One region of the Bacillus sp. EB106-06-01-XG163 genome, then DNA from elsewhere that is predicted to be linked to it. Evidence: a T-box and tRNA genes for the amino acid it is inferred to sense, from the RefSeq annotation. Region 1 holds a T-box; the other holds one or more tRNA genes.
What was found. A T-box is a leader RNA that pairs with one kind of tRNA and senses whether it is charged. The one in region 1 lies ahead of alaS (alanine--tRNA ligase), so its partner is inferred to be a tRNA-Ala.
Positions count from the first base shown of each region.

Region 2: it has a tRNA-Ala gene. The T-box ahead of alaS (alanine--tRNA ligase) is inferred to sense a tRNA for this amino acid. The anticodon was not compared.

Region 1 is NZ_JBYTDS010000003.1:278,953-287,160, reverse strand. Features, by position in the region: gene AC3WTF_RS05415 (IreB family regulatory phosphoprotein) at 1-86, opposite strand, end outside; gene alaS (alanine--tRNA ligase) at 171-2,807, opposite strand; T-box leader at 2,888-3,095, opposite strand; gene AC3WTF_RS05405 (AI-2E family transporter) at 3,139-4,200, opposite strand; gene AC3WTF_RS05400 (amino acid ABC transporter ATP-binding protein) at 4,418-5,146, shown strand; gene AC3WTF_RS05395 (transporter substrate-binding domain-containing protein) at 5,167-5,994, shown strand; gene AC3WTF_RS05390 (amino acid ABC transporter permease) at 6,051-6,701, shown strand; gene AC3WTF_RS05385 (amino acid ABC transporter permease) at 6,720-7,376, shown strand; gene AC3WTF_RS05380 (YrzQ family protein) at 7,412-7,543, opposite strand; gene AC3WTF_RS05375 (YrzR-like zinc ribbon domain) at 7,565-7,756, opposite strand; gene AC3WTF_RS05370 (PRC-barrel domain-containing protein) at 7,769-8,208, opposite strand, start outside.
Region 2 is NZ_JBYTDS010000006.1:8,108-16,315, reverse strand. Features, by position in the region: gene AC3WTF_RS08845 (Gfo/Idh/MocA family protein) at 1-720, opposite strand, end outside; gene AC3WTF_RS08840 (AI-2E family transporter) at 900-2,060, shown strand; gene AC3WTF_RS08835 (undecaprenyl-diphosphate phosphatase) at 2,152-2,982, shown strand; tRNA gene AC3WTF_RS08830 (tRNA-Ala) at 3,110-3,182, shown strand; gene AC3WTF_RS08825 (YjcN family protein) at 3,295-3,615, shown strand; gene AC3WTF_RS08820 (cupin domain-containing protein) at 3,676-4,317, opposite strand; gene hmpA (NO-inducible flavohemoprotein) at 4,536-5,711, shown strand; gene AC3WTF_RS08810 (glucosaminidase domain-containing protein) at 5,853-6,698, shown strand; gene ktrA (potassium uptake protein KtrA) at 6,732-7,400, opposite strand; gene bslA (biofilm surface layer hydrophobin BslA) at 7,564-8,103, opposite strand.

The DNA.
Region 1 (8,208 bases):
TATACCGTATTCAGCACTTCTTCGACGTTTGTTTCAGCAGAATCATCGGAGAAATTAAATTTCATCGTTTTATCAAACGAGCTCACCGTTTTGCACCTCTTTCCCAAATTCGCAGGCAAAGTTCAGCCTGAGGTCCTCATCTTATCATCATTCTACACTACTTGAAAGGATTATAAAACGGATTTTATCCAATCTTCCGCAGATGCCAGCGCCTCTTCCAATTTTTCAGGCTGCTTTCCGCCGGCCTGCGCCATGTCCGGACGGCCTCCGCCTCCGCCTCCGCAGACTTCAGCCGCTTGTTTGACCATTTTGCCGGCATGAAGGCCTTTTTCGATCAGGTCTTTCGTCACGCCTGCTGAAAGGTTGACTTTCTCATTTTGCACGGCGCCGAGAATGATGACCGCAGAACCGAGCTTCGCTTTCAGATCATCCACCATAGTGCGAAGGTGGTTCATGTCTTTCGCATTTACTTTTTCAGCCAGCACTTTTACGCCGCCGATGTCTTTTACTTTAGACAGAATGGCTCCGGCTTCCACATTGCCGAGTTTGCTGAGCAATGATTCATTTTCTCTTTGCGCTTCCTTCAGCTCCGCTTGAAGAGACTGAATTCGCTTCGGTACGTCTTTTACGTTTGATTTCAGCTCGTCCGCAGCGTGCTGCAGAAGGCTGAGCTGGCTGTTCATTTCCTGATAAGCGCCTTTTCCTGTTACGGCTTCAATTCTTCGCGTACCTGCGCCGATCCCTGATTCGGATACGATTTTAAACAGGCCGATTTCAGCCGTATTCGTGACATGGCATCCGCCGCAAAGCTCAAGGCTGTAATCTCCGACTTGTACGACGCGGACGATATCGCCGTATTTCTCGCCGAACAGGGCCATCGCCCCCATTTCTTTTGCTTCATTGATCGGTTTCAAATCAATCGCTACCGGAATGCTCTCCCAGATTTTTTCGTTGACGATTCCTTCAATGCGTTCAAGTTCTTCTTTCGTCACTTGACCGAAATGAGAGAAGTCAAAACGTAGACGGTTTTCGGTAACGAGTGAACCCGCTTGGTTGACATGTGTGCCGAGAACGTCTTTCAGCGCCTGGTGCAGGAGGTGGGTTGCCGTATGGTTTTTCACCACGCCGCTTCTCATTTGATCTTCAACTTCAGCCGTCACGCTTGCGCCTTTTTGAATCGTGCCGCTAGCCACCGTGCCTTCGTGTACATGCTGACCGTTCGGAGCTTTTTTCACGTCTTTAATGGTTACGACAGCCTGCTCGCTTCTCAGCACTCCTCTGTCACCGATCTGTCCGCCGCTTTCAGCATAGAAAGGCGTTTTGTCAAGAAGGATTTGGACGGTATCCCCTTCATGCGCCTCGCTGATTAATTGCCCGTCATGAAGAAGCTCGATCACCTTCGCTTCAGCTTTTACGGCACTGTAGCCGACAAATGTGCTTTCTGCGGTAATGTCGCGCAATGCGCCGCCCTGAACCTGCATGCTTCCTACATCTTGGCGCGCATTTCTCGCCCGTTCACGCTGTTTTTCCATTTCGGCTTCAAAGCCTTTATGGTCAACCGTCATTTGCTCATCTTCCGCGTATTCCTCCGTCAATTCAACCGGGAATCCGTACGTATCGTACAGTTTGAATACGTCTTTTCCGGAGATGATGCCGCTGCCTTTTTCCTTCTCTTTCTTTATCACGTCGGATAAAATGGCCAGACCTTCGTTTAATGTTTCGTGGAAGCGCTCTTCCTCCGTTTTGATGACTTTGGCGATAAACTCTTGCTTTTCTTTCACCTCCGGATAGAAAGCGTCCATAATTCCTGCAACAGTCGGTACTAGTTCGTACATAAACGGACGGCTGATACCGATGGTTTTCGCGTATCGCACTGCCCGGCGCAAGAGGCGTCTCAGTACATACCCGCGCCCTTCATTTGACGGCAGAGCTCCGTCGCTTACCGCAAATGCGACCGTTCTGATATGATCGGCGATCACTTTAAAGGCCGTATCCTTCACTGCATCCTTTCCGTAAGCATCTCCGGAAATGCGCTCTGTTGCTTCAATAATCGGCATAAACAAATCAGTGTCAAAGTTTGTCGGGACATCCTGAATCACGGAGACCATCCGTTCAAGCCCCATGCCCGTATCAATGTTTTTCTTCGGAAGCGGTGTGTACGTGCCGTCCGGGTTGTGGTTGAACTCTGAGAATACCAGGTTCCATACTTCAAGATAGCGATCATTTTCGCCGCCCGGATACAATTCAGAATCTGACGGGTCATTGCCGTATTTCTCGCCGCGGTCATAGAAAATTTCCGTATTCGGTCCGCTCGGGCCTTCGCCGATATCCCAGAAGTTCCCTTCCAGACGGATGATTCTTTCTTCCGGAACGCCGATTTTTTCCGCCCATAGCGTATAAGCTTCTTCATCCTCAGGGTGAACCGTTACAGACAGCAGCTCCGGATCAAAGCCGATCCACTTTTCGCTCGTTAAAAACTCCCATGCCCACGTGATCGCTTCTTCTTTAAAATAATCACCGATGGAAAAGTTTCCGAGCATCTCAAAGAACGTGTGGTGGCGCGCCGTTTTCCCCACATTTTCAATATCATTTGTTCGGATTGATTTTTGCGCGTTTACAATTCTCGGATTCTCCGGCACAACGCGGCCGTCAAAATATTTTTTCAGCGTCGCAACGCCGCTGTTGATCCATAATAAAGACGGATCTTCATGCGGAACCAATGAGGCGCTCGGTTCAACGGCATGGCCTTTTTCTTTAAAGAAATCTAAAAACATTTGACGCACTTCAGCAGAAGTTAAGTGTTTCATCTATATTCCTCCTTATCACTACCCGAAATTCTCTTTTGCGACAGCAAAAAAGCTCTCTCCCTATGCAAACCATGCGTTCACACAGGGACGAGAGCTGTCTCGCGGTACCACCCTGATTACAGGCCGAAAAAGGCCTGTCACCTTTCATCCCGTAACGCAGGACTGCGGCAGCCTTTAACTGCACTCAGGATTAGCTTCGGCCGATCTTCTGCTGAAGCTCCTTTCAGCGTATCGGAGCTTCTCTCTTAAACAGGGCTTCGGCGTACTCATATCCGTCACTCGAGATTCGTATGTATTCTACTCGAAATTATAGACAAGCAGAACCCGAATGTCAATGTTCCGTCCTGATCCGCAAAAAGTGTATGGCCGTCACTTTTAAAACGGCTGCCGCCGGAACAGCGAGAATCATGCCGGGAATGCCCGCGAGCTCTCCTCCGGCAAGGAGCGCCAGCATGATCACGACGGGGTGCATTCTGAGACTGCGCCCGACAATAAGCGGGCTCAAAATGTTTCCTTCTATAAATTGCAGAATAAAAATCGTGACGATTACGATGATCACAGCTTTAGCAGAAATCGCCAGCGAAAGGAGCAGCGCCGGTACAGCGCCGATAAACGGACCGAAATACGGGATGACATTCGTAATCCCGATGGCAAGGCCCAAAATCAGCGGGTAAGGAAGCCCGAACAGCCAAAATGAAACGCCGGCTATTAACCCGAGCAAAAAACAAACGAGAAGCTGACCGCGGATGTAATCACCGAGAGAGTCGTCCACATCCCGCAGAAATTCACTCCCCCTTTTTCTCCAGGACTTCGGCGTCAAATACCAGACTGTCTTTTTCATGACGTCTATATCCTTCACCATATAGAACACGAGAAAAGGAATCGTCGCCGCGATCAGGATATAATCAAGCACGAAACGGATGCTTCTGATCGTGCTTTCAATCGTGCCGGCAAGAAACGTTTCTGTCTGCTGAATCATTTTGTCCATTCGATGGTGCATGCCGTCAGGCCAATGATCCGTGTGATTATGCAGATGCTTCAGCATGCTGTTGTAGTTTTTGGCAAGACCGGGAATGCTCTCAGACAGATCCTGCAGCTGTTCAATTAAAACAGGAACCCCTTTATAAACCCCCCAGCCGATTCCGCCGAAAAACAGGCAATAAATCAGAAGCAGGCTTAAAGTTCTAGGCATCCCTTTTCTATGAAGCCATTCAGTAATCGGAAGTAAAAGATAAGCAATAAATACTGCGATGAATATAGGAATAAAGAGAGATTTTATAACAAGCCAAATGGGAGACCATAACATATCGAGCATGCAAAAGACATACACTGTTAACAAAACGAGCAGACATACAGCCGTCCACATTAAGAGCTGCAGCGGTTTTTGAAGCATGACGTTTCACCTCTTGCTTTATCTTTTGACAGAAAGCCGGAATTATTCCCGTTTCGTAAACTCCGCCTTATGACAGACCTCTTGACGGAAATAATTATCAGAAATTACGAAATAATCTAAATAATATTCATAAAAATCTGTATAACCATCGTAATGTGTTAAAGGATTTCAAAAACTGTCCAGTCAATATGACTCATGTTTTTTAAGGAGGATGGCCATGATTTCATTTCAGGATGTAAATAAGCACTACGGACATTTCCACGTGCTGAAAAACATTAATCTGCACATTAAAAAAGGGGAAGTCGTCGTTATCATCGGACCTTCAGGATCGGGAAAAAGCACGCTTCTCCGCTGCATTAATCAGCTGGAAACAGTTGATGGAGGCGCCTTAACGGTAAACGGCGTCTCCATCCATGACAAGAAAACGGATATAAATAAGGTCCGCCGCAATATCGGCATGGTGTTCCAGCATTTTCATCTGTACCCGCACAAAACCGTTCTGCAAAACATCATGCTCGCACCGATCAAAGTGCTTAAGCAATCAAAAGAAGAAGCAAAAGAAACGGCCTTATACTATTTGAAAAAAGTCGGTATACCGGAAAAAGCGGACGCTTATCCTTCACAGCTTTCGGGCGGCCAGCAGCAGCGTGTCGCCATCGCCAGGGGGCTTGCGATGAAGCCCGAAATTATGCTGTTTGATGAACCCACATCCGCGCTTGACCCGGAAATGATCGGGGAAGTGCTGGATGTCATGAAAACACTCGCAAAGGAAGGCATGACCATGGCAGTCGTCACACATGAAATGGGATTCGCAAAAGAAGTGGCGGACCGCATCGTGTTTATCGACGGCGGAGCCATCTTAGAAGAAGCTGCACCGGCTGAATTTTACGAAAGCCCCCGTGAAGAGAGGGCGCGTTTATTCTTAAGCCGTATTTTAAATCACTGAAAAGAAACGGAGGAGTGCTTATGTCACGTGTAACAAAATGGCTGTCATTCGGATTGATATCACTGCTGGCCGTCTTTATGCTGGCCGCCTGCGGAGGGAAAGAAACGTCCGGAGATTCAAAAGGAACGGGAAAAGACACGTTAGCCTCTATTAAAGACAGAGACAAAATCATCTTCGGCGTCAAAACCGACACGAGGTTATTCGGGCTGAAAAACCCAAGCTCCGGTGATATTGAAGGCTTCGATATTGATATCTCAAAACAGCTCGCAAAAGATATTCTGGGGGATGAGAAGAAAGCGGAATTTAAAGAAGTGACATCAAAAACGAGAATTCCGATGCTGCAAAACGGCGATATCGATGCCATCACCGCCACGATGACGATAACGGATGAGCGGAAAAAAGAAGTTGATTTCTCAGATGTTTATTTTGAAGCCGGGCAATCCCTGCTCGTCAAAAAAGGAAGCAGCATCAAAAGCACCGAAGACCTGGGAAAAGGCTCAAAAGTATTGGCGGTAAAAGGCTCTACTTCCTCACAAAACATCAGAGAAAAAGCGCCTGACGCCTCAGTGCTGGAATTTGAAAATTACGCCGAAGCGTTCACTGCGCTTAAAGCGGGACAGGGAGATGCGCTCACAACCGATAATGCGATTTTATACGGCATGGCAGATGAAAATAAACAATATCAGCTGACAGGCGAAACCTTCACCGATGAACCTTACGGAATCGCCGTCAAAAAAGGCCAATCCGGACTCATCAAGGAAATCAACGCCTCTTTGAAAAAAATGAAAGCCGACGGCAGGTACGAAAAAATCTATAAAAAATGGATTAAAGAAGAACCGGCAAAATAGAAAGGACCGCGGGATGAGCAGGCATGCTCATCCCCGTTTTATAAGGAGTGACATAGATGAACTTTTCAATTTTAACGGAAAACTTCGATATGTATATGGACGGTTTCCTGCACACATTGCTTGCGAGCTTCATCGCGCTGGCAGGCAGCTTTGCGCTGGGCGTTCTGATCGCAGTCATGAGAATCACGGCTTTCAAACCCCTTCAATGGATCGGCACTGCGTATGTGGAATTTATCCGCAACATCCCGCTTCTCCTCATCACATTTGTTTTTTATTTCGGACTTCCGAACGCCGGGCTGAGATTGGACGGCTTTCAGGCGGGAACGATTGCGCTGACGATATACACGTCGGCCTTTATCGCAGAAGCCATCAGAGCCGGAATTCAGACTGTCTCCAAAGGGCAGATGGAAGCGGCCAGATCGTCAGGCTTCACCTACAGTCAGGCGATGAGATACGTCATTCTTCCTCAGGCCGTAAAAATCGTGATTCCCCCGCTCGGAAACCAATTTCTCAACCTTGTCAAAAACTCATCAATACTCGGAGTGGTGGCGGGACTCGATTTGATGTATCAGGCGGATCTCGTTTCCTCAAGCACTCTTGTCGTGTTTGATGTCTATATTTTCGTCGCGCTTTTTTATTTGATAGTAACGATCCCGCTCAGCATCGGGGTTCACTATTTGGAAAGACGTCTCGGAAAGAGTTATTAGAGAAGGAGAGTGAAAAACATGGATTTTAGCGGCGCCTATACACCTGACCATCTGCTGTTTTTATGGGACGGCTTTTTGGTCACACTTTATGTTGCGCTGATCTCCATTGTCCTGAGTTTTATTTTCGGGCTTGCCGCCGGCACTTTGCGCTATGCGAAAATTCCTATCGTCTCGGGCATTATAGCGGCCATTGTGGAAACCATCCGCAACCTGCCGCTGTTATTAATCATTTTCTTTACGTTTTTTGCCCTTCCGGAAATCGGGATCAAACTGGAAATTACCGCGGCTGCCATCACGGCGCTTACGATTTTTGAATCGGCCATGCTGTCAGAAATCATCAGAAGCGGTTTGCAATCCGTTGACAAAGGACAGATTGAAGCGGCGCGTTCTTCAGGACTGACGTACACGCAGACTCTTTTTCTCGTCGTCATGCCGCAGGCGCTCAGGCGTATGGTTCCTCCGATTGTGAGCCAGTTTATTTCTTTATTAAAGGATACGTCACTTGCGGTCGTCATCGCTCTGCCCGAACTGATTCATAACGCGCAGATTTTAAACGGACAAAGCGCTGACGGAGGGTACTTTTTCCCGATCTTTCTGCTGGCGGCCCTGATGTATTTCGCGGTCAATTACAGCCTGTCTCTCGCAGCCAGACGGCTGGAAGCGAGACAAACGTAAAAAGGATACTTCCGGAGAAGTATCCTTTTTTCTGCTTAAAACATTTTCATGACTCGTCTTCTCATCCGTTTCATACCTTTTTTATTCAGCATATCGGACTGAGAAGCCATACGATACATAACGGCTCCAGCTCCTAAAGCCAACAGAGAGGTCATTGTTCTGCCCATCGCGCGTATCTCCTTTCAACTTTAAAAATTGATACTGCGTTCGTCTTCAGAAAACAAATCATCAAGACTGCTTAACGTGCCGTCTTCCTCTACTTGATGTGTCGCAATTTTGCCTTTGGCTACCGTCAGCTCAATGAAGCAGCCCCAGCAATAGTATTGGTTTACGCCGATTTTGCCGATATCTTTACTTTTGCAGTTCGGACATACAAGCACAGACTACACCTCTTATCCGTTCAGGACGATGCCTTCTTTCCCCGCTTCAATAAGCGTATCGGCGGCGCGGCGCACTTGGCGTCTGCCAGCCAGATCTGAAAAGAAGCCGTCCGAGAGTTCATATGCTACGATTATGCCCCTGTCCAAACAAAAGTATACATCTTCCAGCAAACCGAACATTTCACCATCAGGCGATTTCACCGGCTGCATCTTAATCTGTTCAAAGGTGAAACAGCTCTTCGGCAAAGGCTGCAAATGAGCATGACCGGCAGCTACGGCTTCTTGATCCATCTCTTTTATATCACTTGCCTCTAAAAAAAGATGGCGGTTATGAAACAGGCGTTTCTGCTCCAGCACGAAACCGAGAAACCGGCCGTCCAGAGAGAAACATACATCCGATATCATCCCGAGACTGCGCCCGGTGTTTTCGTCATATACTGTTCGTCCTTCAG
Region 2 (8,208 bases), on a different contig from region 1:
AATTTCCGCCGGGGCAAACGAATTTGAGATTTTCGAATGCATCAGCACCGCTTCAAATCCGTCGTATGACAGAATCACCGTGCCTTCGCCGTCAACGCCGGATGCTAGTTTATGACCGGTCGCAATGATGTTTTTCGGTTTGCCGAACAGGACGACGGCCGGATAAATGCAGTACACGCCGATGTCCATTAACGAACCGTTCGATAATTCAGGCTTAAACGCGTTTAGCACCGTACCGTTTTTATATGCATCATATCGTGATGAATATTGGCAGTAGCTTGCCGTGAATCTCCTGACGGGTCCGATTTTATGTAAGTGGTTTTGAAGCATGCTGAAGTTCGGCAGGAACGTTGTTTTCATGGCTTCCATCAAGAGAACGCCGTTCGTTTTGGCTGCGTGAATCATTTCATCCGTTTCCCTTGCGTTAGACGCAAACGGTTTTTCGCACAGTACATGCTTGCCGTGTTCCATAAAAAGGACCGCCTGCTCTTTGTGAAATGCATTCGGGCTGGCGAGATACACCGCGTCATAGGCTTTGCTTTCCGCCATTTCTTTCAGGCTGGTGAAATAATGAGCAGCGCCGTGTTTGCCGGCGAATTCCGCCGCGCGTTCCTCAGTTCTGGAATAAACCGCCGTTAATTGAAAATCATCAATAGCAGAAGCCGCCTCCAGAAATCGTTCTGTAATCCAATTCGTTCCGACTGTTGCAAATCGAATCATTGCTATCGCTCCTTCTATGTATTGGCTTACATTATAGCTTTTTTTCTGAGAAACATAAATGGAAAAAAGGTTGCCAGCTAAAGGGATAGGAAAAATTCCCATAGAGACCGGTTATTATTTTTCATTACAGGAACGATAGTGTACAATTTAAGTAAAATACATATGATGGAGGAACAATAGTGGAAACATTGCAAACATGGGGCGGCAGATTTAAACAGTTTTTCTTAGACAATAAATTTGTCTTGTTTTTGCTTGTATTGCTGCTCATCGGTCTCAATATCCTTGTCTTTATGAAGACATCATTTATTTTCACACCTATTATCGTCCTGCTCAAAACGATTGCGCTCCCCGTCATTTTGACAGGAATTGTTTATTATCTGCTTAATCCGATCGTAGATATATTGGAAAAAATAAGAGTGAAAAGAGTCTATTCCATCCTGCTCCTTTACCTCATTATTATAGGGCTGATTACGATTACGGTCGTTTCAATTATTCCGTTTTTAAAGGAACAGATCATGAGCCTGATCGACAATCTGCCGAAATATGTGGATATCGTTGAAGATCAGACGAAAAGCCTGATCGGAAGCGATTTTGTAAATCAGGCGCAAAAGACGATGAATATCAACATTTCCGATCTTGCTAATAAAGTATCGGCGCAGGCGGCGACAATTGCAAACAGCACATTTACCGGAGTCGGGAATTTTATCGGCGCGCTGACGGAAGTAATTATTTCAATTGTGACCGTGCCGTTTATTCTGTTCTATTTGCTGAAAGACGGCAAAAAACTGCCGATTTATATCTTAAAGTTTGTGCCCACCCGTCTAAAAGAACAAACGTATACGATGCTTAGTGAAATGAACCACAGATTAAGTTCCTATATCAGAGGACAGGTCATCGTCAGCTTCTGCATCGGGTTTTTATTATTTATCGGCTATCTGATTATCGGACTTGATTATGCGTCACTGCTTGCGGTCATTGCCGCTTGTACGAGCGTTGTTCCGTATTTAGGGCCGACCATTGCCATCACGCCGGCGATTATTATCGCGTTGGTCACTTCGCCCCTTATGCTGCTGAAGCTTGCGATTGTATGGACCGTTGTCCAGCTCGTGGAAGGGAAATTAATTTCGCCGCAGATCATGGGGAAAAATCTTCACATTCACCCGATTACCATCATCTTTGTTCTTTTAACCGCTGGAAAGCTGTTCGGGGTTGTCGGCATTATTTTAGCCATCCCGGGGTATGCGGTCATCAAAGTGGTCACGACCCATCTGTTTGATTGGTTCAAAATGCGTTCGCATTTATATGAAGAAGAAAAAAATGATGCTGGATCGAAGTCATAAAATCGGAACGGATATGATATTTATTATAAGACAGGCTTTCCTTCAGAGGAGAGCTTCTCTTTTGTAAATGATGAATGAAGGGAAGAATGGGATGACACTATGGGAGATGTTCACAGCAGCCGTTTTGGGAATCGTGGAAGGGCTGACGGAGTATGCGCCGGTTTCTTCCACGGGACATATGATCATAGCGGATGACATCTGGCTGAAATCCGGAAGCCTGATGAATCCGGAAGCCGCCAATTCCTTCAAAGTGGTGATTCAGCTCGGTTCGATTCTGGCGGTGGCCATTGTGTTTAAGGATCGGATATTACATTTACTCGGCCTCAAAAAAAACGTCACGCGCGATCAGCAGAAGGGATACAGGCTGACCATCGCGCAAATCGCCGTCGGTCTTGTTCCGGCGGCGGTGCTCGGCTTTTTATTTGAGGATTTCATTGACCGCTATTTATTCTCCGTCAGAACGGTCGCTTACGGATTAATTGCCGGAGCCGTGCTTATGCTTATAGCGGACTGGATCAATAAAAGGAAAGAAACGATCGATACGGTGGACAGAATCACCTACAAACAGGCTTTCTGTGTCGGATTATTCCAGTGTCTCGCCTTATGGCCCGGATTTTCCCGCTCAGGCTCAACGATTGCCGGAGGTGTCATTGTCGGCTTGAATCACCGGGCAGCCGCAGACTTCACATTTATTATGGCTATTCCGATTATGGCGGGCGCAAGCCTTCTGAAGCTGGTGAAATACTGGAGCAGTCTTTCTTATGACATGATTCCGTTTTTTCTTGTCGGCTTTATTTGCGCCTTTATCGTCGCCCTCTTAGTCGTCAAATTTTTTCTTCGGCTTATTAACCGGATTAAGCTTGTCCCGTTCGCCATTTACCGTGTCATCCTCGGCATCATTTTAATCATGCTCGTGCGATAAACGAAGAGGCCCCCGGAGGGTCTTCTTTTTATGTTCGAAAAACGTCTCAGGAAAACATGAGCAAACTGAATTTTCTGCTTGAAATTCATAGAAGACTCGTCTATAATAAAACATGACGTTACAGCACGGGGCCATAGCTCAGCTGGGAGAGCGCTACGCTGGCAGCGTAGAGGTCAGGGGTTCGAGCCCCCTTGGCTCCATACCTTTAAACCCTTATTCTATAAATAAGGGTTTTTTTGTTTTTTCATCTTCTGCGGCAGCCTCTATGTTCTGCTTCATTTCTAACAACTCAAAATAAAGGAAAGAGAGAAAATGAAAAAGAAAATCTATCTTCTACTAACTCTTTCAGCGGCACTGGCACTTCTTTTAACAGCGCTCCCGGCTCTTTCTCCCGTCGTCTTCACGTCTGCTTCAGAAAAAGGAGCCATCAGGCATGACATTTATAAAAAAGGATATCCGTATCAAAGCTACTTTGCGATTCTTCGAAAAGAAGAAGGCGGCGGAGAGGCCGGGAACCTTTATTATGTAAATTGGTTCAATTGTAAAGATGATACCGGACAGACGCCGCACGTATGTTATTCAAAAAAATCGTCCGAAGGCGAGTACAAAGTAAGCTGCGGAACCGGACCGTAATGATCAAGAGCCCCTCTCCAATGAGGGGCTCTTTCTGTCGATGCCGCTCTGGCTCTCCGTTTAATATCCCCAATATAACGGCGTATCATAATGCCGATACGGATCATTCGGATAATGCGTATTTGGCTGATAAGGCGTATTCATATCATGAATACCCGTGTTTTCAGTCTGTCCGCAGTATTTATCGGGACCTATCACAGTTGATTGCCGGATCGGTGAAACGGCTTTTTCCCACTCATGCTCATTCAGACAGTACGTATGCGCCATAATCTCAGGCGGCGTCAGACGGAGAATATCCGAGCCGTATATCACTTCAGGCGAAGGGGCGTCAAATATGGCCAAAAGGTGGGTTCTGTCTGAAGTGGCGACTTCATAATGCCACCACCCCTGCGGAACATTCGCCACTTGTCCTGAAGAGATCGGATAATTCCGTATTTTCTGGGTGAACGGATTCAGCATCGACACCACCGCGGAACCCGAAATACAGTACACCAATTCAGCGGCGTTTTGATGGGTATGCGGTTCAATCACATTTGTTTTGCTCAGAAAGATATCTAATAATGAAATATTTTCAAGCGTGTTTAACTGTTTAATCCCCAATACATTGATAAAGTTCTGAGCATCTTTCGTAAAAAAACGGCTCTCATTCACATCATAAGTGAACTGTGTATTCGGAGACGTGTAATCGATATCGGAAACCATGCACTCCCCCGCTTTCATCTTTAAACGTATATTCCCAAATATATGTGTCCCTGTTTCACCGGGTGATAAAAAAAGGAGGTAAAATCCATAAATTCCAAATCCAACACAATATTGTGACGACTTTTTTAAAGATTCATTTTAAATATATCTTTTATTCGAAATATCTCTTACTATAAAGATATATTTAAAATACATCTTTAGAAGGGTTGAGGATTAACATGCTGGATGAGAGAACAATAGACATCATCAAAAGCACAGTACCCGTATTGAAAACACATGGAGAAAACATCACCGGACGCTTTTATAACCTGATGTTTCAAGATCATCCCGAACTGTTAAATATGTTTAACCAAACGAACCAAAAGAAACAGACTCAGCGCGCAGCATTGGCAAATGCAGTCATTGCGGCTGCGGCGAATATTGATCAATTAGAACAAATCATTCCGGCGGTCAGACAGATCGGCCATAAACACACAAGCATCGGTGTAAAACCGGAACATTATCCGATTGTCGGAAAGTATCTGCTTCTGGCAATTAAGGATGTGCTGCAGGATGCCGCAACTCCTGAGATTATGCAGGCATGGGAAAAAGCTTACGGTGTTATTGCGGAGGCTTTCATCGGCATTGAAAAAGACATGTACAATGAAGCCGGATGGCAGGGGTATAAAGAATTTTCGGTTATACAGAAAACGAAAGAAAGCAAAGATATCACATCATTTTATATCAAACCGAGTGACGGCTCTTCGCTTCCTGGATTTGAAGCGGGACAATATATCAGCATTAAGGTGCGGATTGCGGATTCTCCTTATACGCACATTCGCCAGTACAGCCTGTCTGATGCTTCTCAAAAAGGGGCATATCGGATTTCTGTGAAAAAGGACGGAGCGGTTTCTTCTCATCTCCACAATGAAGTTCAAGAGGGAGATAAACTTGAAGTCAGCGCACCCGCCGGGGATTTCAAGCTGTCTTCTGCCGAAAAACCGGTTGTTCTTATCAGTGCCGGTTCCGGAATCACGCCGATGATGAGCATGCTGAAAACAGCCGCCGAAAAACAGCCGGAGCGTGCCGTTACTTTTATTCATGCCGCGAAAAACGGAGAGTACGCCGCGTTCCGCAAAGAGGCTGAACAAGCTGCGGAGAATCATCCGAATATTAACGTCATTTATGTATACAGTGAACCGGCAGAACAAGACCGCTCAGGAGACAAGCCTTTTTACAGCGGCAGGATTGATCAAACCTTCTTGGAGCAGCTTCATCTGAATCAAGATGCTGAATTTTACTTGTGCGGATCAGCGCAGTTTATGACGCAAATGAAAGATATGATTCTTGCACTCGGGTTTGACTCTGATTCCGTTCAATATGAATTGTTCGGCCCTCAGCTGAGCATGGCATAACAAAAAAGACTCCTCAAAGAGGAGTCTTTTTTATTTGCGCAATATGTTCTTTCTCCGTCTTTTTCCCTATTTTATTGAAATTTTCATCAATGACCAGTAAAATTATAAATCTAGTGATTCCGGAATTAAAGGAAGGTTGATATGAAAAAGAAAGCAAAGACCAAAAGGGGGCTTGGGTGCCTTTTTGCTGTATCTCTTATATTCGGATTATTTCTGGTATCAATGGTGTTTTCGAAATTCATAGTGACGGAAGAAAAACCGCCTGAAGAGGTGGACGAGCAGCAGGTCTTTATTGACAGCCTTTCCGGGCATGCTCAGATTTTATATGAGAAATATCATGTCCTTCCGAGCATCACCCTCGCACAGGCCATTCTCGAATCGGACTGGGGGAACAGTGAGCTTGCGGGGAAAGCGCGCAACCTGTTCGGTGTAAAAGGTGATTATAAAGGAAAACACGTCACGATGAAAACGGATGAATTTGAAAAAGGAAAACGAAAAACGATTCGGGCAAAATTCCGTAAATACAGCACGTTTTTTGAATCAATGGATGACCATGCCAAATTATTTGTCAACGGAACGTCTTGGAATAAAAAGAAGTATAAGCCTGTCATTGAAGCGGACAATTATAAAACAGCGGCGGCTGCCCTTCAAAAATCCGGCTACGCCACAGACCCCGGCTATGCTGAAAAAATTAAAGATGTCATAGAAACCTATAACCTGAATGAATATGACAAAATCAATGCCTCTCTTAAAGCAGTTGATATGAAAGGCGCCATCAAAGACCACGCCATTGAAGACGTGTGGTCCAAGCCGTCAAAAGAGCGGCATTCTATTAAACTGGCATCGGCGCAAAAGTTTACCGGCCAGCATATTAAAGTCGTATCTGAAAAACAAAACGGAGAATCCGTCTGGTACCAAATTCAAGTGAAAGATGAGCTGATCGGCTGGGTTGACCAAACCGCCGTCCAGTTAAGTGAAGAAACATAAGCATCAAAAAAAGCCGGCAGCCCGCCGGCTTTTTTACATTCCTTCAGTTTCAAACCTTTTAATATCACGTTTATGCCCCATCAGCACAAGGCAGTCACATTCATGAATGACAGTCTCCGGAGAAGGGGACAGCTGAATGTCGCCGTTATGTTTCACGGCGAGAATGCTGCAGCCGAATCTGGCCCGGACGCCGAGCTCAAGAATGGATTTTAAATGCAGCTTTTTCGTGGCTGAAAGCTCCACGATGCTGTATTCATCTGACAAATCAATATAATTTAAGACGTTTTCATCCGAAAGGCTTTGCGCAATCCGCACGCCCATATCCTTTTCGGGATGGATAATACGATCAGCACCGATCTTTTCAAGCACTTTGTGATGATAATAGTTTTGTGCTTTCACCCAAATATTAGGGATGTTCAGCTCCTTCAATAACAGCGTCGTCAGCGTGCTTGCCTGAATGTTGGCGCCGATTGCTACGATGACATATTCAAAATTTCTGATGCCGAGCGACTGAAGCTCGCTTTCTTCCGTTGAATTTGCCCGCACAGCATGCGTGGCATAAGAGGAGTATGCGTTGACCCGCTCTTCGCTGATATCGACCGCAAGCACCTCATGCCCCATTTTAAAAAGCTCTTTACAGATGCTTCCGCCGAAACGTCCGAGTCCGATGACGGCAAATTGTTTATTTTTGATTTTTCCCAATCCTCATAACTCCTTAAGAAACTGTTTTCGTCACTCCAAATACAACAAACAAGAATGTACTCCTGTTTCAAGGGTTTGTCAATGCGAGGGCCGGAAGAAAGAAAACAGCACGAAAAAAGACCGGCTGACAAGCGATGGGCTTGTGCCGGTCCGTTTTTCGCAATTATTTGCAGTTGCAAGGCTGTGTCGGCGGTGTGCTGCGTTTTTGAACAACAATTGTGTCCTCAGCATAGAATTTAGAGCCGATGCTTAATGATTTATTTTCTGCACGGAACTTATATGTACCTGCAGCAGGCAATGTTTTATTATTAAGAGAAAGCTTAAATTCCGCTGCGCCGAGCAAATCAATGTTTAACGGAAGTCTGACTGTTTTGCCGTTATTCAGAATCTGTCTTTCACGCAAAGCGTGTCCGTTGACTGTATCTTTTGTTGTAGCCGCAAATCCGCTAGGAAGGGTAAATTCCATAACGCCTAAGCTCAGGATCGTGTTCGGACGGTACGTCAATTCGATATCAGAAAATGACCATTCCTGCTGGCTGGCACCTGTATATTTTGCAAATAAGGTAGCAGTCGCTTTCGTGGACATTTCCGGCTCGTGAACGGTTGAGCCTGACTCAGCGGCGAATGACGCTGTCGGCAGAGAAAGAAGCAAAACCAGGCCGAATAAACTTGCCATGACAGTTGAGAAAAATTTCTGTTTCATTTTCATAAATCCCCCTAAAAAAAATTTGCTGGTTGTTCTTAAAAAAGAACGACCATACCTATAAAAATTTACCATCAATTTTAATGGAAGTAAATGGGGTTATGT